Regions from separate parts of the Paenibacillus sp. P32E genome, predicted to be linked through region 1. Evidence: predicted binding sites of a transcription regulator. Region 1 holds the regulator's gene; each other region holds the start of a gene.
What was found. Region 1 encodes Rex, which represses fermentation and respiration genes when NADH is low (regulators of the CRP and FNR family bind a similar motif). Its sites were predicted from a motif close to TTGTGAAATATTTCACAA; they were not measured.
Positions count from the first base shown of each region.

Region 1 (3,406 bases):
CGCGCTGCCATCCGCGAAACGATAAAACTTGTAATAATACCGGCCTTCCAGCTTGTAAAATAGCTGCCAGGCATATTCTCCGTTGTACACCCCGGGCAGAAGCCGCTCAATGCTGCTTCCGGGGAGGTCTGACGCAATGATAGACCGGATCTTCTGCTCAGATGTGCCTTTGGACACCTCTTCCACGTATACACCGTTGTCTCCTCCGGCAGGTTTGCCGTCGAGCGTAAAGCGTACCCATACCATAAGGTCCGTTCCAGCTGCATTTCGTCCTGTAAGTACCCAGTATACCGAATTTTCGTCCCATACGGACTTCTGTGCTTTGGTTACCTCGGTCAATCCTGCCCTTGCTTCAGCAACCTCTCTGGCTGCACTGCGTTCGTTCCACTGGTCTTTCATCACATAAGCATAGAACTGGCTTAGTCCGAACAGAAGGAGCAGAACCAGGAGTATCCCCAGCAGAAGCCATTTTCTTCTTTTCTTCAAAGTTGCAGCTCCCTTTCCTCTGGATGCTTCATAGATCCTGTTCTTTTTACCGTTTCAGCAGGCTTTCAAAGGTTTCCTGTGCTTTGCGGCGGATTCGTTCCTCATCTAAAGTCAGGCACTGTCCATTCTTCACAACCTGCTTACCATTCACCCATACATGCTCGACATCCTTAGCACTCGCTGAATACACGGCATGGGAGAGCAGGTCTGTATGAGGCAGGAAGTGCGGCTGGTCAATATCCAGGGCAATGAAATCAGCCTTCATTCCCGGAGCCAGCCGGCCTGTGTTGTCCAGGAAAATCGACTGTGCGCCGTATTCGGTCGCCATCAGCAATGCTTCCGGTGCAGGTACTGCTGTTGGATCTCCGCTCACACCTTTGTGGATCAGAGCAGCCAGGCGCATCTCCTCGAACATATCCAGATTATTATTGCTTGCCGCACCGTCAGTGCCCAGCGATACCTTGACTCCTGCACGCAACAGCTCCGGTACCCGTGCTACACCGCTTGCGAGCTTCAAGTTACTGCCAGGATTATGGGATACCCCTACGTTGTAACGTGCTAGAATCTCTATTTCTTCATCATTCAAATGAACCCCGTGAGCCACGAGGGCCGGGCGCGTGAACATCCCCAGCTTCTCCAGATGCGCTACCGGACGCAGGCCGTAATCTGCGGCATTCTGCTCGACCTCCCGCCGGGTTTCGGACATGTGTGTATGCATAGGCAGGTTCAGATCATGGGCAGCCTGTACAAATTTCACGAAAAATTCAGGAGGACAGGTGTAAGGGGCATGCGGGGAAATCATCGTTGTGATCCTTCCATCCGCCTTTCCATGCCAATTCCGCGCAAAGGCTATCGCCTCCGCCAGCTTATGGTTCTGCACATCCTCAGGACAGAGGCCGATAACCCCGCGCATAAGCACGGCACGCATTCCCGACTGCTCTGAAACCTCAGCAACCCTGTCCATATGGTCATACATATCCAGGAAGGTGGTTGTGCCTCCCTTCAGCATTTCCAGTACAGACAAAGAGGTTCCCCAGTAGACATCGTCACTAGTGAATTTTTCTTCCATGGGCCACATCTTCTCCTGCAGCCAGTTCTGAAGAACCATGTCATCCCCATATCCGCGGAGCAGAGACATGGCGGTGTGGCCATGGGTGTTGACCAGACCCGGCATGAACAGCAGACGGCTGCCGTCAACGATCTGTGTCCCTTCTTCAATAACAGGTTTGACTTCTCCTATGTATGTGATGAGATCATTTTCTATAGTCATATAGCCGCTTAGAACCGGACTTTCCGTACCCGGAACCAGAAATCGCCCATTTACAATTACTGTCTTATTGCTGTTCATCTTCCACTTCGTCCTTTCCATCGTGCAAATAATAGGCCAGACTCTGCAAATCGGTAGTAAAATCAGCGGCGTGAATCCGGATGTTGGACGGCGTCTTCAAGATTACGGGTGCAAAATTAAGGATCGCCTCAATGCCTGAATCCACCAGAATATCTGCAACATTCTGTGCTTCACTATCCGGTACAGTGATAATACCGATGCGGATGCCCTGCTCGCGGATCGTGCTTCCCAGCTCTTCCATGGGCTGGACAATGAGTGAGTTGATTTTCTGCCCGACCTTGGGAGCATAGGAATCAAAAACAGCAGTGATTTTCATCGTGTCCTTCAAGTAAGCATTGTAATTTGAGAGAGCGTGGCCGAGATTACCTGCACCCACCAATGCCACGTTGATTTGCTGGTCAAGCTTCAAGATATGGCGGATTTTCTCAATCAGGTATGACACATCATAGCCAATACCTTTTCTGCCGAAATCCCCGAAATAGGCCAAATCCTTGCGGATTTGCGCCGGATTCAGATCCAGCTTTTGTCCCAGCTCCTGGGAAGATACGGTGGAGATTTCACGCTTCAGGAGATCATTCAGGAAGCGCAGGTACACTGGAAGTCTGCGTACCACGGCCTCCGATATTTTATCCGATTTCATATTTTCTCCTCCTAAAAGTTTTGTGAGCAATGCATCATAGTATTACTTCGTACAAAACTCACTTCGTAAGCATATGCCAAGTTTTGTGAGCATAAGTACAATCCATTCCCTGGTATCTCAGCACGAACCGGATACCAGGAGAACAGAGCTTCGTTGTTCCTTGACTATATTTGAAATGATTGCAGGTTAAGATACGCTGCCGTCTTCAAGCCATTCCGCAATTCGCGGAACCATCTGATCCGTCAGCATATGCTCCATTTTGGGTCCAGGCAGCGAGTAGAGGAAATACTTTCCGTAATAAGATTCGATAACCCTGGTATCATATACTATAACAATACCCCGGTCCTGGGCAGTACGCACCAGCCGGCCGAAACCCTGTTTGAAGCGGATAACCGCCTGGGGAACCGACAGCTTCATAAACGGGTTCTTTTTCTGTGCCTGAAGCAGCTCTGCCTTAGCCTCCGCAAGCGGATGGTTCGGTGGTTGAAAAGGCAGTCTGACAATGGCCAGACAGGTCAAAGCCTCGCCGGGAATATCCACACCTTCCCAGAAGCTGCTTGTTCCGAGCAATACAGAGGCGGAGCTGTCCTGAAAACGCCGGATCAGCTTACTCCGGCTGCCGCCTTCCACTCCCTGCCCCAGTACCGTAATGTCCTCGGAGACAAGCGCCTCCTTTAGAGGATCATAGACTTGGCGCAGCATTTTATAGGAAGTGAAGAGCACAAGCATCCGGCCCCGTGTAGCCACAGCAGCCTCCGCCAATGAATGCACCAGCTTATCGACAAAACGGGCATCGCCCACACTGCCTTTGACACTGGGGAAATCACGCGGTATGACCAGAAGTGCCTGTTCACGGTACTTAAACGGAGATGGGAGCAGTGCTGTCATCAGCCTTCCCTGTTCTGCAGACTCGCCCAGTCCCAGATTATCAA
Region 1 is NZ_LVYY01000046.1:190,108-193,513, reverse strand. Features, by position in the region: gene A3848_RS25530 (cell wall elongation regulator TseB-like domain-containing protein) at 1-486, opposite strand, end outside; gene A3848_RS25525 (amidohydrolase) at 533-1,834, opposite strand; gene A3848_RS25520 (redox-sensing transcriptional repressor Rex) at 1,821-2,474, opposite strand; gene dinG (ATP-dependent DNA helicase DinG) at 2,661-3,406, opposite strand, start outside.

Region 2 (3,406 bases), on a different contig from region 1:
AACGAAGAAGTGATCATGAAGTTCTCGCACCGTCTGAAAACAGGACGTATTCTTGTCAATTCGCCTTCCACACATGGCGCAATCGGCGATATCTACAATACGAATATCCCTTCACTGACTCTGGGCTGCGGATCTTATGGCCGCAACTCTGTATCGCAGAACGTAACTGCCATCAATCTGATCAACGTGAAAAGGGTGAACCGTCGTACCGTGAATATGCAATGGTTTAAAGTACCTGACAAAATTTACTTCGAAAAGGGATCCACTCAATACCTGGCTAAAATGCCTGACATCACACGGGTAGCTATCATCACTGACCCAATGATGGTTAAACTGGGCTATGTAGAAAGAGTTGAGCACTACCTGCGTCAACGCCAGACTCCAGTAGCGATCGAAGTGTTCTCTGAAGTTGAACCAGATCCATCGACTACTACTGTAGAAAAAGGTACTGCAATGATGAACAGATTCCAACCGGACTGCATCATCGCACTCGGTGGCGGTTCCCCTATGGATGCTGCCAAAGGCATGTGGTTGTTCTACGAACACCCAGACGCTGACTTTAACGGCCTGAAACAGAAATTCATGGATATCCGGAAACGCGTATACAAATTCCCTAAGCTTGGAAACAAAGCGAAATTCGTAGCGATTCCAACTACATCGGGTACAGGTTCGGAAGTAACTTCTTTCGCGGTTATTACTGACAAAACAACTGCCAACAACACTAAATACCCATTGGCTGATTATGAGCTGACTCCAGACGTAGCTATCATCGATCCTGAGTTTGTATACAGCTTGCCAAAAACAGCTGTAGCTGATACAGGTATGGACGTATTGACTCATGCCATCGAAGCTTACGTTTCCGTAATGGCAAGTGACTACTCGGACGGTCTGGCTATCAAAGCTATCCAATTGGTATTCCAATACCTTGAAAAATCGGCATTGCAAGGCGACAAGCTTGCCCGCGAAAAAATGCACAACGCATCTACGCTGGCTGGTATGGCATTTGCCAACGCATTCTTGGGTATCAACCACAGCTTGGCGCACAAATGGGGCGGACAGTATCACACCGCTCACGGCCGCACCAATGCAATTCTGATGCCACACGTTATCCGCTACAACGCTAAAAAACCTACAAAGTTCGCTTCGTTCCCTAAATATTCGCACTTTGTAGCTGACGAACGTTATGCCGAAATCGCACGTATTCTGGGATTGCCAGCACGCACTACTGAAGAAGGCGTAACAAGCCTGATCAACGCGATCCGCGACATGAACAAAAAACTCGGTATTGAAGAATCGTTCCAAGCGCTTGGCTTCGATCCTAAGGATTTCGAATCCCGTGTAGATTACTTGGCTGACCGTGCATTTGAAGACCAATGCACAACTGCCAATCCTAAGCTGCCACTGGTTTCTGAACTTGCTGATGTATATCGGAATGCTTTCTATGGCAGATTCGATAACTAATTAACGGTTGTTTAGCAAAAAATGAGTTTATAGGTTAATATGGGACTGGATGGAAGTGACAAATATCACCGAAAGAGTGATATTTGTCACAGTCCTTTTTCAGAAAATAAACTAAAATGTTTATATAGACAACGGTCCCGTTTATGAAGATGCAATTGTGAATTTTATAACAACTAGATCTTTTTTGGGATCACGAGACACGGGATTAACCTTCAAGCCCGCGATCTCTACAAATATACTAAATATAAATGGAGGGATTTAGCATGTCGGTGATTGAAAAAGATGTACAAGAGGTTAAGTCTGGATGGCGCGGTTTTGCAAAAGGCAAATGGTCCAGAAAAGTAAACGTTAATGATTTTATTGAAAAGAACATCAAACCTTATCTTGGCAAGGAAGATTTCCTTGCAGGCCCTACTTACAATACTACTGAACTTTGGAAAATTGTATCTGAAATGACCAAGCAGGAAATTGCTAATGGCGGTGTGCTGGATGTGGACGTTAATACTGTATCCACTATCGTATCTCACAACCCTGGTTATATTGACAAAGACAAAGAACAAATTGTCGGCGTTCAAACAGATGCACCTTTCAAACGTTCCATTCAACCTTTCGGCGGAATCAAGATGATGATCGATGCTACCAAGGCTTACGGCTTCGAACTTCCGCAAAACATTGTTGAAATGTTCACGAACATCCGCAAAACGCATAACCAAGGCGTATTTGATGCATATACCTCTGAAATGAGAGCTGTTCGTAAAGCAGGTATTATCACTGGTCTTCCTGATGCTTACGGCCGTGGCCGTATTATCGGTGACTACCGTCGTGTAGCTCTTTACGGCATTGATTTCCTGATTAAAGAAAAGAAACAAGACCTTAACAACCTTGAAGTTGATTCCATGACCGAAAATGTTATTCGTCTCCGTGAAGAAATTTCCGAGCAGATTCGTGCACTTGGCGAATTGAAGAAAATGGCTGAAATGCATGGAATGGATATCTCCAAACCTGCAAATAATGCTAAAGAAGCTTTCCAATGGGTGTACTTCGGTTACCTGGCTGCTATCAAAGAACAGAACGGTGCTGCTATGTCCCTGGGACGCGTATCCTCTTTCCTTGATATCTATGTAGAACGTGACCTTGCAGAAGGAACACTGACCGAAGAACAAGCACAGGAACTGACAGATCATTTCATCATGAAACTGCGTATCGTTAAGTTCTTGCGTACTCCTGATTACAATGAACTGTTCAGTGGAGACCCAACTTGGGTTACTGAATCCATTGGCGGTATGTCTGTAGACGGAACTACACGCGTAACCAAGAATAGCTTCCGTTTCCTGCACACCCTTTACAATCTGGGACCAGCTCCAGAGCCGAACCTGACTGTACTGTGGTCTGAAAAATTGCCAGAAGGCTTCAAGAAATTCTGTGCTAAGGTTTCCATCGAAACCAGCTCGATTCAATATGAAAATGACGATTTGATGCGTCCAATCTACGGTGATGACTACGGTATTGCTTGCTGCGTATCCGCAATGCGTATCGGTAAGCAAATGCAGTTCTTTGGAGCTCGTGCCAACCTGGCAAAAGCTTTGCTGTATGCTATCAACGGTGGTGTGGATGAAAAGTCCGGCGTACAGGTAGGACCTGAACTGCCTCGCATCACTTCCGATGTATTGGATTATCAAGAAGTAATGAAACGCTTCAAACCAATGATGGAGTGGTTGGCTAAGACTTACATGAACACACTGAATGTCATCCACTACATGCATGATAAATATTCTTATGAACGTATTGAAATGGCTCTGCATGACCGCGATATCCTGCGGACTATGGCTTGTGGTATTGCTGGTCTGTCCGTTGCGACTGACTCCCTGAGCGCCATTAAATATGCTAAAGTTAAACCTATCCGCAATGAAGAAGGTATTGCCATCGACTTTGAAATCGAAGGTGA
Region 2 is NZ_LVYY01000012.1:73,921-77,326, reverse strand. Features, by position in the region: gene adhE (bifunctional acetaldehyde-CoA/alcohol dehydrogenase) at 1-1,461, shown strand, start outside; gene pflB (formate C-acetyltransferase) at 1,725-3,406, shown strand, end outside.
Region 2: a site for Rex is predicted at 1,617-1,634, ahead of pflB (formate C-acetyltransferase). Genes of this name have one in related genera too.

Region 3 (3,406 bases), on a different contig from region 1:
TGTCATGCGGGATCGCGCTTTATGTGGGTGGAGTCATTAAAGACCCGCAAGGTCTGTTCTACTCATCGCCGGAGAAGCTTGCGGAGCTAGGCGTCAAGACGAACATGCGTCACGAAGTTATCGGGATTGATACCGACCGCAAAACACTGCGTGCCCGCAATCTGGCGACAGGCCAGGAATTCGATGACTCCTATGACAAGCTGATCATGACTACCGGCTCATGGCCGATTGTTCCCAAGCTGGAGGGCATGGAGCTTGACGGTATTCTCCTCTCCAAGAACTACAATCATTCCAACACCATCATCGAAAGAGCGCAGCAGGTGGACAGAATCACTGTTGTCGGTGCCGGGTATATCGGAGTCGAGCTGGTGGAGGCTTTTCAAATGAATGGCAAACAGGTTACGCTAATTGACGGCGAGGACCGTATCCTGAGCAAATATCTGGATGAAGAATTCACGACTCCTATTCAAAAATCGCTGGAGGATCACGGAATCACTCTGGCACTTGGCGAGAAGGTTAGCTCGTTTGTTGGCGAGAACGGCAAAGTGACCAAGGTAATCACTAGCAAAGGCGAGCATGAGACCGACCTGGTTATCCTCTGTATCGGATTCCGTCCGAATACCGAACTGCTGAAGGGTAAGGTGGATATGCTGCCTAACGGCGCGATTATCGTCAATGACTATATGCAGACCAGCCTTCCGGACATCTATGCCGCCGGTGACAGCTGTGCAATTCATTATAATCCAACCGGCAAACATGCTTACATTCCGCTGGCCACCAACGCTGTACGCATGGGAACACTGGTAGCCCGCAACCTGGTATCGCAGACGATCCCATACATGGGTACACAGGGAACTTCGGGAATAAAGATTTATGAAGATAATATTGCCGGAACCGGGCTGACAGAGGATGCCGCTATTGCAGAAGGAATGGATATCGAGAGTGTTCTGCTGACCGACAACTATCGTCCCGAGTTTATGCCAACCTTTGAGCAGGTTCAGCTAAAAGTGGTCTATGACCGCTCGACCCGCCGCATTCTCGGCGCACAGATCATGTCCAAGATGGATCTGACACAGTCGATCAATACCGTGTCAGTGTGCATTCAGAATAAAATGACTGTAGACCAGCTGGCCTTCATTGATTTCTTCTTCCAGCCGCACTACAACAAGCCTTGGAATTTCTTGAATACAGCGGGACTTCAAGCCCTGCCTGCAACAGTTGCCCGTAAAGAAACCGTAACTGTCTAAACCTAAGGCTGCCCCCGTTAGCCGGAGCCGATTTTGCGGCTCCGGCTTTTTGTTGTGCTCTGGCATTTTGGGGTAACGGAAGTTGACTCCCGCAGAAAATGGGGAATTCGTCTCTTCTGAGATAAAAAATATTCCGCAGCGGATGCTTTTGTGGTAAATTTGACATGTCAGTGAAAACTTTCACTTAGTTTTTACAAGAGTGATATTTATCACGTAAATGTGTTAGTTGACACGCTACAATGGCATAAAGGAACAAATTTTAAGTAATTCGAAGGGGATAGGAATCATGGCTTATAACAAACCGCAGGGGATTGCCGAAGTCACGGTAGAGAACGGAATTAAGAAGGCGCATAATTCACTCAGTACCGTACTTATTCTTGGCTTCTTGGGGGGAGCGTTCATCGCGCTCGGATTTTTGCTGGACATTCGCGTTATCGCAGGCGCACCGAAGGAATGGGGCTCTATCGCTAACTTTATCGGCGCTTCCGTGTTCCCGGTAGGTCTGATCCTGGTGCTGCTGGCCGGAGGGGAACTGCTGACCGGTAATATGATGGCTGTGCCGCTGGCTTTTATGGCGAAGAAGATTTCGCTATGGGAAATGTTCAAGAATCTGGTGCTGATTACAATCAGTAATTTCGCCGGCGCCTTGTTCGTCGCTTATTTCTTCGGCCACGTTGTTGGCCTCACTGCAGATGGCGTGTATCTGGATAAACTGGTGGATATGGCCGGACACAAGATTGATGCTACCTTCCTGCAGGCCTTTGTTTCCGGTATCGGTTGTAACTGGCTCGTTGCCCTGGCGGTATGGCTCTCTTACGGAGCGGATAATTTCAGTGGTAAAATCCTCGGGATCTGGTTTCCGACCATGGCGTTTGTAGCTATCGGCTTCCAGCACGTTGTAGCTAACATGTTCCTTATCCCTGCTGCTATTTTTGAAGGTCACTTTACCTGGTCGCAGTATTTCGGCAATTTCGCTCCGGTCTGGCTGGGCAACCTGACAGGCGGCGCCATCTTCGTCGCTTTTGCATACTGGATGGCTTACCTGCGCAAAGCGCCAGCGGCTATTCAATCGGTGGAAGGTATTTCTGCTGCCGGTGTAAAAAAACACGCATAAAATACTAACGGTCCGCATGGGCTGGATGGTTATACAGACACTCCCTGATATCTATTAGGGAGTGTCTTTTTGTATCTCAGACAACACAAAATTCGCCGTGCATATCCGACTCGGGGGAACGAAATCGGGCTCACGGCGAATTCATAGGGAGTGTTTCATATGCTCTATTACCCTGACATAGTTGGAACGAATCAGTTTGTTTTCGCCTATTTTCTTTACGTAGAACAGGTGCAGTTATAGAATATACATATTCAAGTGACAAGGGGGGACTAACGCCCATGAGTTACAGCGGAGATGGGGTTTTTCCGGCGGTATGTCCGCTGGATTGCCCTGACACATGCGGACTTCTAGTGCATAAGCAGGACGGCAAAATCATTAAGGTGGAAGGCAACCCCGAGCATCCGGTGACCAAAGGGGCGATCTGCAACAAGGTACGGCATATGGCGGAACGGGTGCATCACCCCGAACGTCTGTTGCAGCCTCTGCGTCGTACAGGGCCGAAAGGGAGTGGTTCTTTCAAGCCGATCAGCTGGGAGGAGGCCATCGGTGAAATCGCCAGCCGTTTCAAGGAACTGTCCGGTACCTATGGGCCGGAAAGCATTCTCCCTTACAGCTTCTATGGCAATATGGGGGTGCTTAGTGTGGACGGGATGGACCGGCGGTTTTTTAATGCGCTCGGTGCAAGTCGTCTGGAGCAGGGCATTTGCAGTGCGGCAGGCACTGCTGGCTGGAAATATACGATGGGATTCAATGGCGGGACAAGTCCCGAGGATACGGTCAATGCCGATCTGATCATTGTCTGGGGCGGCAACATTGTCAGCACGAACATGCATCAGGTCATCTATGCCGAACAGGCCCGTAAACGGGGGGCGAAGGTGGTCGTGATCGATGTGCACCGCAACCGTACGGCACAGTGGGCAGACTGGTTCCTGCCGCTCTATCCCGGCACGGATACAGCCCTCGCGCTAGGGATGATGCATATCTTGTTCAGGGATGGCATGACGGATGAAGCATTTATGGAGCGTTATACAACGGGGCACACGGA
Region 3 is NZ_LVYY01000035.1:230,023-233,428, reverse strand. Features, by position in the region: gene A3848_RS23875 (FAD-dependent oxidoreductase) at 1-1,247, shown strand, start outside; gene A3848_RS23870 (formate/nitrite transporter family protein) at 1,534-2,361, shown strand; gene A3848_RS23865 (molybdopterin-containing oxidoreductase family protein) at 2,640-3,406, shown strand, end outside.
Region 3: a site for Rex is predicted at 1,396-1,413, ahead of A3848_RS23870 (formate/nitrite transporter family protein). Genes of this name have one in related genera too.

Region 4 (3,406 bases), on a different contig from region 1:
GACTGCAGAAAATCATTGACTGTGGCACGGCCGCGGTTCACTTCAAGACCCGATTCACCAACAAGAGGATTGCCTTGAACCCCACCGGTCCACACGAAGGTATTAGCCACAATCTGCTGGCCATCCTTCAGATCGATCACATTGCCGGCCACATTGGTTACAGGAAGACCAGTCAGGAAAGTTACCCCGCGGGCAGTCAGGCTGGTTACCGCTCGTTCAATCAAGTGATCCGGCAGCACTGGAAGGATTTTGGGCCCAGCCTCCACCAGCATCAGCTTAATATCTTGAGCATTCACACCATACCGTTTGGTCAGCTTCGGCAGCACATCAGCAATCTCGCCTACCAGTTCCACACCGGTCAGTCCGCCGCCGCCAATCAGAATGGCCGCATCGGCAGGATTGTGCGTCTTGGAATATTCACGAATGCGTTCTTCAATATGGGCATGGATTTTTGTCGCATCCGCAGCGGATTTCAGCACCATGCTATACTCTTCCAGCCCCGGGATGCCGAAGTATGCCGTAGTGCTGCCAAGCGCAACCACAAGGGCATCATACGTGAGCGCCGTACCGTCGGATAGCTGCACCTGCTTGTTGTCAACGGAGAATGACTTCACCTTGGCAATTTTCAGATCAATGTCTTTTCCGGCAAATAGCTTGGTAAGAGGCATAGTAACAGCTTGTTCCGAGGCACTCCCTGCGGCCAGACGATGAAGCTCGGTAATAATCTGATGCGTCGGATACTGATTGATGACTGTGATTTTAGCTTCAGCCTTACTCATATATTTGCGCAAGTTAATAGCACTCAGAAGGCCGCCATAGCCAGCTCCGAGAATCACGATATGTTTTGACATGATAATGTTCCTCCGTCCTTATTTTTGTGGATTACGTTCGCCGCTGACCTGCAGGTATGCATTCATGAAACGGAGCATTTTTTGCACCTGGGGGTCCTTAATCATTCGCATCATGCCGAACAGGCTGATCGTTTCACTGCTCTCGCTGGCACGATCTTTGGCTTCGATCACTGTAGCCGCCATCGTTTTAACGGAATCTACTACAGGCTCCGCAAGCTCCTTGATAGCACCCACTGTATCACTTTTCAGCACTTCATCCGATGCAACAGCCTGCACAAAATCAAGTGATTTGGTTAATGCACCAACCAACTGTGTAATCTGGGGAAGCTGCTCCACCAGTGTTGTTAGGGATTCCTGCACCTCAGGCTTCAAGAGCTGATCCAGGAGATCTTCTTTGGTAAAAGCTTTGGTTTGAGTAATGGTTTCTGACATAATGAGCGCTCCTTTACAATAGCTTTATTTCATATAGAAGATGGACTACAGATGAACGAAATAATTAATCTCTAAATCAATGTGATTATTATAACATTCTCTATGTAAAAAATGTCACAATCTTTTTGCCTCTATACCCTTATTTTGTGATTAAAATCACTTCTTTTCTTCGAATTTCGATATATCCCTCATTTTTGTAAAAAAATTTAGTGCAGCGTTACTTTTAGTCATTGACGAAGGTAAAATGCCGTGATATGTTTAGCAAGTAACAAATAGTAAGTTTATTTATTAATATCAGCTATTAATAATTATTAACCACTACATACACAATGGAGGAACGAACATGAGTACTTTTTCAGAATTGGTTCAAGCACGGAGATCCGCAAATAACTTCGTAGAGGGCATCGAGATTCCCCAGGGCGAGCTGGAGGAAATGTTCTCGCTGGCCCGTCTTGCCCCTTCAGCCTATAATTTGCAGCATGCGCATTATAAGGTGGTTGCCAATGAAGAGCTGAAAGAAAAAGTCCGTGAAGCAGCCTATGGCCAATATAAAATCCACACAGCTTCAGCCGTTATCGTCGTGCTTGGAGACAAGCATGCGTATCTGCAGGCATCAGAAATCTATAGCGGCCTGAAAATGCTAGGAGCCATGAGTGAGGAAGAATTTGACGGCACCATTGATGCCATCAATGGCGCCTACATTGGAAATGACGCTTTTCAGCGCGATGAAGCGATCCGCAATGCCTCCCTGTCCGCGATGCAGTTCATGCTGATTGCCAAGGACAAGGGCTGGGATACATGCCCGATGATCGGTTTCGATTCTGAAGCCCTCAAGGCGACCCTGAGCCTGCCTGAGAATTTGGTACCGGTCATGCTTATTACCATCGGCAAGGACAACAAGCACAAGATCAGACCCCGCGGCTACCGCAAGCCGGTGAATGAGTTTGTTGAGTTCTTTTGAGGGATGCACGCAGCAAAAAGAGCCATCCGGGACGCAGCACGGATGGCTCTTTTTTTTGCTTAAACAGTAGTAATTAATACGCTCTACACTCTGCGGAAACGCCACAGGATACTTTGAAAATCACCATGCAATGCAGGCAGCGGCAATCCCGCATACATCAGATGATCGCCTCCGTATACACCGCCGCCTTCCAGCCATTCATAATCCGCATCCGGATCAAGACCCTTAAGTCGCAGGTAATACAGCTTATCATTAGGCTCAGCCAGTGTACGGACATAGACCACTACAGCCTCTGACTGATCTTCTGCCGCAATCAGCCACGCCGTCTCATTTCCTTCAAAGGGGCTAAGGAGCCGGTATTGCTCCCCAAACTGAACCAGCGGACGCAGTTCTTTGTACAGCGCCACCTGTGCTTTTACCGCCGCCTTTTCTTCTTCTGTGAACTTCGTCAAATCCAGCTCATAGCCAAAATTGCCTGACATGGCCACATGGCCACGGAGTTCCAGGGATGTATTGCGCTGAACCTGATGGTTCGGAACCGCAGATACATGACTGCCCATAGCGCTCAGCGGATAGACGATACTTGTGCCGTACTGGATTTTGAGCCGGCTGACTGCATCGGTGTTGTCACTCGTCCAGGTCTGCGGCATGTAGAAGAGCATCCCGGGATCGAAACGTCCCCCGCCTCCAGAGCAGCTCTCGAACAGCACATCCGGGAATTCCGAGGTAATCCGTTCAAGCACACTATACAGACCAAGCATATAACGGTGCGCCGTTTCGCGTTGTCTTTCCGGCGGCAGCTGTGCAGATCCGATTTCAGTCATATTGCGGTTCATATCCCATTTGACATAGGTGATTGGCGCTGACCGCAGCACAGCAGCAATGCGGTCACCGATCGCCTGGCAGACATCCTCGCGTGAGAAGTCCAGCACCAGCTGTGTACGGGCCAGCGTTCTGCGGCGTTCCTGTACATGTAGACACCAATCGGGATGCTGCCGGTACAACTCACTGTCCGGCGAGATCATCTCCGGTTCAAACCACAGGCCAAACTGCATGTCGAGCTTATTCACCCGCTGCGCCAGATCCTCCAAACCCTCGGGCAGCTTGTTCGGATCAACCACCCAGTCCCCAAGTGAGCTGCTGTCATTGTCCCGGTGGCCGA
Region 4 is NZ_LVYY01000076.1:27,762-31,167, reverse strand. Features, by position in the region: gene A3848_RS28920 (NAD(P)/FAD-dependent oxidoreductase) at 1-851, opposite strand, end outside; gene A3848_RS28915 (helical membrane plugin domain-containing protein) at 870-1,283, opposite strand; gene A3848_RS28910 (nitroreductase family protein) at 1,627-2,244, shown strand; gene A3848_RS28905 (alpha-galactosidase) at 2,328-3,406, opposite strand, start outside.
Region 4: a site for Rex is predicted at 1,386-1,403, ahead of A3848_RS28915 (helical membrane plugin domain-containing protein). Genes of this name have one in related genera too.